2 linked regions of the Pseudophaeobacter arcticus DSM 23566 genome follow. Each later gene encodes a partner of the first gene's protein in a complex. Links are inferred from orthologs where the notes say so. Each region holds a gene or a part of one and is shown on either strand. Other genes may lie near its edges. The genes, in order: accB and accD.

The links.
Region 2: the proteins of accB (region 1) and accD are in contact, whole or in part, in a solved structure (PDB 8UXZ), measured with the Escherichia coli proteins. The link is inferred for Pseudophaeobacter arcticus DSM 23566 from one-to-one orthologs.

The regions. Positions count from the first base shown.
Region 1 is NZ_KI421507.1:1,253,936-1,256,987, forward strand. Bases 217-2,947 are described here. They hold accB (acetyl-CoA carboxylase biotin carboxyl carrier protein), read right to left. Parts: upstream 1,961-2,947; coding sequence 1,472-1,960; downstream 217-1,471. Other genes in these bases: accC (acetyl-CoA carboxylase biotin carboxylase subunit), read right to left, coding at 217-1,462; ARCT_RS0109935 (LuxR C-terminal-related transcriptional regulator), read right to left, coding at 2,142-2,681; ARCT_RS0109940 (class I adenylate-forming enzyme family protein), read left to right, coding at 2,816-2,947. In the rest of the region: more of accC, read right to left, coding at 113-216; more of ARCT_RS0109940, read left to right, coding at 2,948-3,052. UniProt on the Escherichia coli protein: This protein is a component of the acetyl coenzyme A carboxylase complex; first, biotin carboxylase catalyzes the carboxylation of the carrier protein and then the transcarboxylase transfers the carboxyl group to form malonyl-CoA.
Region 2 is NZ_KI421507.1:4,064,841-4,068,110, reverse strand. What follows is about bases 1-2,949. They hold accD (acetyl-CoA carboxylase, carboxyltransferase subunit beta), read right to left. Parts: upstream 1,973-2,949; coding sequence 1,028-1,972; downstream 1-1,027. Other genes in these bases: ARCT_RS26805 (ABC transporter transmembrane domain-containing protein), read right to left, coding at 2,933-2,949; ARCT_RS0124065 (CPBP family intramembrane glutamic endopeptidase), read right to left, coding at 2,046-2,936; ARCT_RS0124075 (bifunctional folylpolyglutamate synthase/dihydrofolate synthase), read right to left, coding at 1-926. Outside these bases: more of ARCT_RS26805, read right to left, coding at 2,950-3,270.

The sequences.
Region 1 (3,052 bases):
TTCCTAAAAAAGGAAAGGGGAGGTGGGGTCCCTGGTCATTGCATCAGGAGGGCGCGCCAGGGGGGAATTGCAAAGGGGGCGCTCCGGTAAGAACGCCCCCATCCACCGGGGGTTAGCCCCCGAGGTTTTCTTCCAGCCAGCGTTCCAGCCAGTGAATGCCATAGTTGCCCGACTGTATATCAGGCTCTTGCAGCAGGGCGTCGAACAGCGGCACGGTGGTGTCGATACCATCGACGATCAGCTCCCCCAGGGCGCGGCTGAGCCGTGCCAGGGCTTCGGGGCGGTCGCGGCCATGCACGATCAGCTTGCCAATCAGGCTGTCGTAATAGGGCGGGATCGAATAGCCGTCATAAAGCGCCGAATCCATCCGCACCCCCAGCCCGCCTGGCGCATGAAAGGCGGTGATCTTACCGGGGCAGGGAGAGAAGTTTGGCAGTTTTTCCGCGTTGATGCGGACCTCGATGGCATGGCCGTTGATCTGCAGCTCGTCCTGGGTGAAGGAGAGCGGCAGCCCTTCGGCAACGCGGATTTGTTCGCGCACCAGATCAACACCAAAGATCGCCTCGGTCACCGGGTGTTCCACCTGCAGGCGGGTGTTCATCTCGATGAAATAGAACTCGCCGTCCTCATAGAGGAATTCGATGGTGCCAGCACCGGAATAGCCCATCTTGCCGATGGCATCGGCGCAGATCCCGCCGATGCGGGCGCGTTCTTCGGCGCTGATGCAGGGGCCGGGGGCCTCCTCAAACACCTTTTGGTGGCGGCGTTGCAGCGAACAGTCGCGTTCGGCCAGATGCACACCGTTGCCCTGACCATCGCCAAAAACCTGAATTTCGATGTGACGCGGCTTCTGGAGGTATTTCTCCATATAGACTTCGTCATTGCCAAAGGCGGCCTTGGATTCAGAGCGCGCGGTCTGGAACGCCTGCACCAGATCAGCAGCGGTTTCGGCAACTTTCATGCCGCGACCGCCGCCACCAGCTGTGGCCTTGATGATCACCGGATAGCCCATGTCGGCGGCAACCGTCTTGGCGGTTTCCACGTCGGGCACACCACCGGCAGAACCGGGCACGCAGGGGATGCCTAGCATCTTTGCGGTGTCCTTGGCGGTGATCTTGTCGCCCATCTGGCGGATGTGTTCCGCCGAAGGACCGATAAAGGTGATACCGTGGTCTTCCAGAATTTGCACAAAATTGGCGTTTTCCGACAGGAAGCCATAGCCCGGGTGGATTGCCTGAGCGCCGGTGATCTCGCAGGCCGAGATAATGGCCGGGATCGACAGGTAGCTTTGAGCGCCCGAGGGCGGGCCGATACAGACGGATTCGTCAGCCATACGCACATGCATCGCATCGGCATCTGCGGTGGAATGCACCGCAACCGATTTGATGCCCATCTCGCGGCAGGCCCGGATCACGCGCAGCGCAATCTCTCCGCGGTTGGCAATCAGGATCTTGTCAAACATGGGCTGCCCTTACTCGATGATGGCCAGCGGAGATCCGAATTCGACGGCGGCGCCATCTTCAACCAGGATGCGCTTGACGGTACCGGATTTTGGCGCCGGGATATGGTTCATGGTTTTCATCGCTTCGACGATCAAAAGGGTATCGCCCTCATTGACCTGTTTGCCAACAGCGATAAAGGCCGGCGCACCGGGCTCGGCCTGCAAATATACGGTGCCAACCATGGGGGAGGTGACGGCGCCGGGGTGGCTGGCCGGATCATCTGCCGGGGCTGCGGCGGCGGGAGCTGCTGCTGCAGCAACCGGTGCGGCGGCCACAGGCGCGGCCACCTGTACAGGGGCTGCGGCTGCGACGATGGCCTGGCGCGATACGCGCACATTCAGGCTGTCGTCTTCGCTATAGTCGCGCTTGACCTCCAGTTCGGTCAGGTCGTTGTCCCGCAGCAATTCGGCCAGTGCCTTGATGAATGCCACATCTGCTTCGTGCGTTTTGTTTGTCATTGTGTCCTCAGCCGGTTCCGACAGATCTGCCACAGGTTTGCCACGTGGGCAGCCTGGAAATTAACAGCGCTTATAGGGGAAGCGTTACCACAAGGAAAGCACTGTCGAATACGGTCATAAAATGGGCAGGCTTGGCGGGATTCGCAATCTCTGAGCCAAAGTTTTCATCATGGATCGCCAATTATAGCGGCATGCCGCTCAGCTTGGCGACCAGTTCCGGCAGCTTGCGGGCGTTGAATTTCTGCAAAAGGCGGGCGCGATGGGTTTCGATCGTGCGATAGGACAGATCCAGCTTTAGCCCGATTTCCTTGGCCGAGAGCCCCTTGCAGGTCAGGATCGCCACCTCGCGTTCGCGCGGGGTGAGGCTGACCACCGGGCGATCTTCGGAGATATCGGCAAAGGACCAGATGCCAGTGCGAAATGGGTCATCCGGCGTGATTGAGCGTCCCCGGACCCGACACCAGAACAATTCACCCGAGTGACGGCGCATGATGCGTTCATCATTATAGAGCCCGGTCTTGGCGCCTTCGTCCTGTTGCAGCAATTGCCCGATACGGTGGTAATCTTCCCGGCTGGGGTAAAGTTCGGCGATCAGCACATCAGCGTGATCCGCAGGGGTGCCGCCAAAGGTGATGGCAAACTGCTGGTTACACCGTTTGATCACACGGTTCTCCAAAACGGCGAGGCCCACAGGGGCGTGGTCAAAGGCAATATCGCTCATGGCTTCTATTAACCGGGTATTTTTGCGGAATTGAAGGGAAAGCGACACCGTGGAAGGGTGTTTTTTGACAGGCTCTGTGTTGCGTGGCTCCGGGGAGGGGCCCAAGAGCCGACCAATCAGGAGGAGAACAGGCGATGAATATCGCGCAATGGCTGTATCGGCAGGCGCAGGCAGAGGGCGCCCGCCCGGCGCTTTACCTGGGGCAGGAGCTGGTGGCCGATTATCAAAGCTTTCATCACAAAGCCGCCGCGCTGGCGGGGTGGTTGCTGGCGCAGGGGGTGCAGCCCGGCGACCGGATCGCCCTGTTTCTGAAGAATTGCCCGGACTATCTGATCACGCTTTATGGCATCTGGTATGCCGGCGCTGCCGCG
Region 2 (3,270 bases), 2.8 Mb from region 1 along the record:
CCATCTAACCAGATTTCGGCCCGTCCTGCCGCCGCAACCAGTGGACCGGATTTCAATCGCTGCATCCGCGCGGGCCAGCGCGCCTGTGTCATCGCAGCCTCGCAGGCAGCGTCATCCGCGCCCAGGTGGCGCAGGGCGGCAAGGGCCGCGCCGGCATTTTGCACCTGATGTGCCCCCAGCAGCACCGGCATGGGCAGGTCCAGCAAGCCGCGCTCGTCCTGAAACACCAGCCGGTCGCGCTCTTGGCTGACATGCCACTGCTGACCATAGGCAATCAGGGGGGCGCCCAGACGCGCGGCTGTGGCCTCGATGACCTCCAGGGCCGCATCCGGTTGCGGGCCGACAACCACCGGCACGCCACGTTTGATAATCCCGGCCTTCTCGGTGGCGATCTTGGTCAGGGTATCACCGAGGAATTGTTCGTGATCGATGGAGATCGGCGTGATCACCGTGAGGGCCGGTTGGGCAATCACATTGGTGGCGTCCAGCCGCCCGCCCAGGCCGACCTCCAGCAGGGTATAATCCGCCGCAGTGCGGGCAAAGGCCAGAAGAGCGGCCACTGTGGTGATTTCAAAATAGGTGATGCTCTCATCGCCATTGGTGGCGTAGCACTCATCCAGGACTTCGGTGAGATACTGTTCGGAAATCAGCTCTCCTGACAGACGGATGCGTTCGTGGAACCGCGCCAGATGCGGCGAGGTATAGGCATGCACCGATTTGCCCCAGCCTTCCAGCCCGGCGCGGATCATTGCCTGGGTTGAGCCCTTGCCATTGGTGCCGGCCAGGTGGATCACCGGAGGCAGGCTCTCTTGCGGATTGTCCAGCCGCTTGAGCAGGCGCCAGACCCGATCCAGGGTCAGGTCGATGATCTTGGGATGCAGCGCCAGCATGCGGGCAAGGATGGCATCAGAAGTCGGCTGGGTCATGGGGGCACACTCAATGGCAGCAAAGGGGGAGGGCGGGGTCACCAAAACGACAAACGGCCCGCCCTGAAGAGGCGGGCCGCGTCAAAACACTATAGGGTCAATCAGGTTTCTGCAGCAGGTGTTTCTGCGGCATCTTCTGTCTCATTCGCGGCCTCTGCACCTGCACCCGGCGCGGGCAGATCGCCCACCACCTGCGGCGAGAGCCCCATCAGCATGCGGATAATGGTGATCAGCTCTGCCCGCATTTCGGTGCGCGGGATCACCCTGTCCAGCATGCCGTGATCCAGCAGGTATTCCGCCCGCTGGAAGCCTTCGGGGAGCTTTTCGCGGATGGTCTGTTCGATCACCCGGGGACCGGCAAAACAGATCAACGCGTTGGGCTCGGAGATATGCACATCGCCCAGCATCGCATATGAGGCCGTCACGCCGCCGGTGGTGGGATGGGTCAGCACAACGATATAGGGCAGGTTGGCTTCTTTCAGCATCTGCACCGCCACCGTGGTCCGGGGCATCTGCATCAGTGACAGGATACCTTCCTGCATGCGCGCGCCGCCAGCAGCCGAGAACAGCACCAACGGGCGGCCCAGCCTGACGGCCTCTTCGGCGGCGGCGATAATCGCGTTGCCCACATACATGCCCATGGAGCCCCCCATAAAGGAGAAATCCTGCGCCGCAGCAACAATCGGCGTGCGGCCAATTTCTCCGGCGGCCACCAGCATGGCTTCTTTTTCGTCGGTCTTTTTCTGCGCCGCCTTCATGCGGTCTGGGTATTTTTTCTGATCGCGGAACTTCAGCGGATCGGTAATTGGCTCTGGCACCGCAACCTCGGTGAACACTCCGCCATCAAACAGCGCAGTGAAGCGATCGCGCGGGGTGATATGCATATGGTGACCGCAGTTGGTGCAGACATTCTGATTGTCGCTCAGTTCGCGGTGAAACAGCATGGTGCCGCATTCACTGCATTTCTGCCAAAGATTCTCAGGCACTTCGCGACGCGAAAACAGCGAGTTGATCGTTGGGCGGACGTAGTTGGTGATCCAGTTCATATCATGCCTCTGTCAGAGCCGTTTGGCGGGGCCAGTTTCGACACCAGATAAGCTGCCTTGCGCTGAATTGCAATCAGCGCCGTATCGCCAGCCGTGCCACCAACCACAGGACCAGCATCGTTGCGCAGTCCACCCACAGCCAGGGGCGCAGGGCGGCCACATCCGACATCTCATAGGGAAGCAGATAAAGCGCCAGACCAAACAGGCTGCTGGGCGATCCCAGGATCAGCAAGGCCACGATGTTGTTGACAAAATGTACTGCAATGGCAGGCCCCAGGGTGCCGGCACGGGCGGTGAGATCCGCCATCAGCAGCCCAAATCCCATGGCCCAAAGGCACAGCAGCCAGGCATTGTCCCCGGCCTCTTGCGGCATGTAATGCGCCGCGCCAAACAGCGCCGAGGGAAGCCCAAGCCAAATCACCGGGTGACTGAACCGCGCCGCCAGGGCCTGTTGCAGATACCCGCGAAACACCAGTTCTTCGGCGCTGACCTGTACCAACACGGCCAAGAGCGACAGTGGCAGCAGACCCAGCCAGGTCAGCCAATGCAGGTTGGCCACCAGTGGCGCGCCAAAATCATAGGGCGGCAAAACCATGATGACCGCAAAAACAGCCGTCCCCCCCAGACAGGTTCGGATAAACTGCTGCACCGTCAATCCCGGTGCCCCGATCAGACTGAAAAAGGACCGATTGTGCAGCAGGCGCGCGGCCAGCCCCACCCCCAGTGGCAGAAAGCCAAATGTCGCCAGCAGGATCAGCATGGCGATGGGTGTGCTGCCCCGTTCCATCACCAATAACCACTCGACAGAGGTAAAGCCCAGCAATACCAGAAACGTCACGATCTGGAGGCCATAACTGACCATCGCAATCACCCCGAGCCCCAGCAGCAGACGCCAGAGCTGCGATCTGGACCGCCCCGGCGCCACCAGGTCTTCATGCGCAGGGTAGCGCGACCCAGGGGTCATCTTGGTGCATCCTCTTGTGGCTCATTTGGCTGATTTGGTGCAAAACCTGTGTCACTGCTGGACACCTCAGCCACGGTTTCCACGTCGCCGGAAAAGCCCATGGCGGGCAAACCCGCCTCGCGGACCTTGGAGGCCAGGGCCACCAGATGCCCCGAGACCGTTTCCAGCAGCTGGGTGGCGACACCCGCGTCGCTTTCGATCACCGCGCGGTATTCTTCAGCACCGATCCGCAGGAACAGGCAGGGTTCGACGGCGCGCAGATCCATTTCACGCGGCTGCCGCAGGATCACCGCCAAATCGCCAATCAACCGGCCCGGCTCGATCACTGCCACCG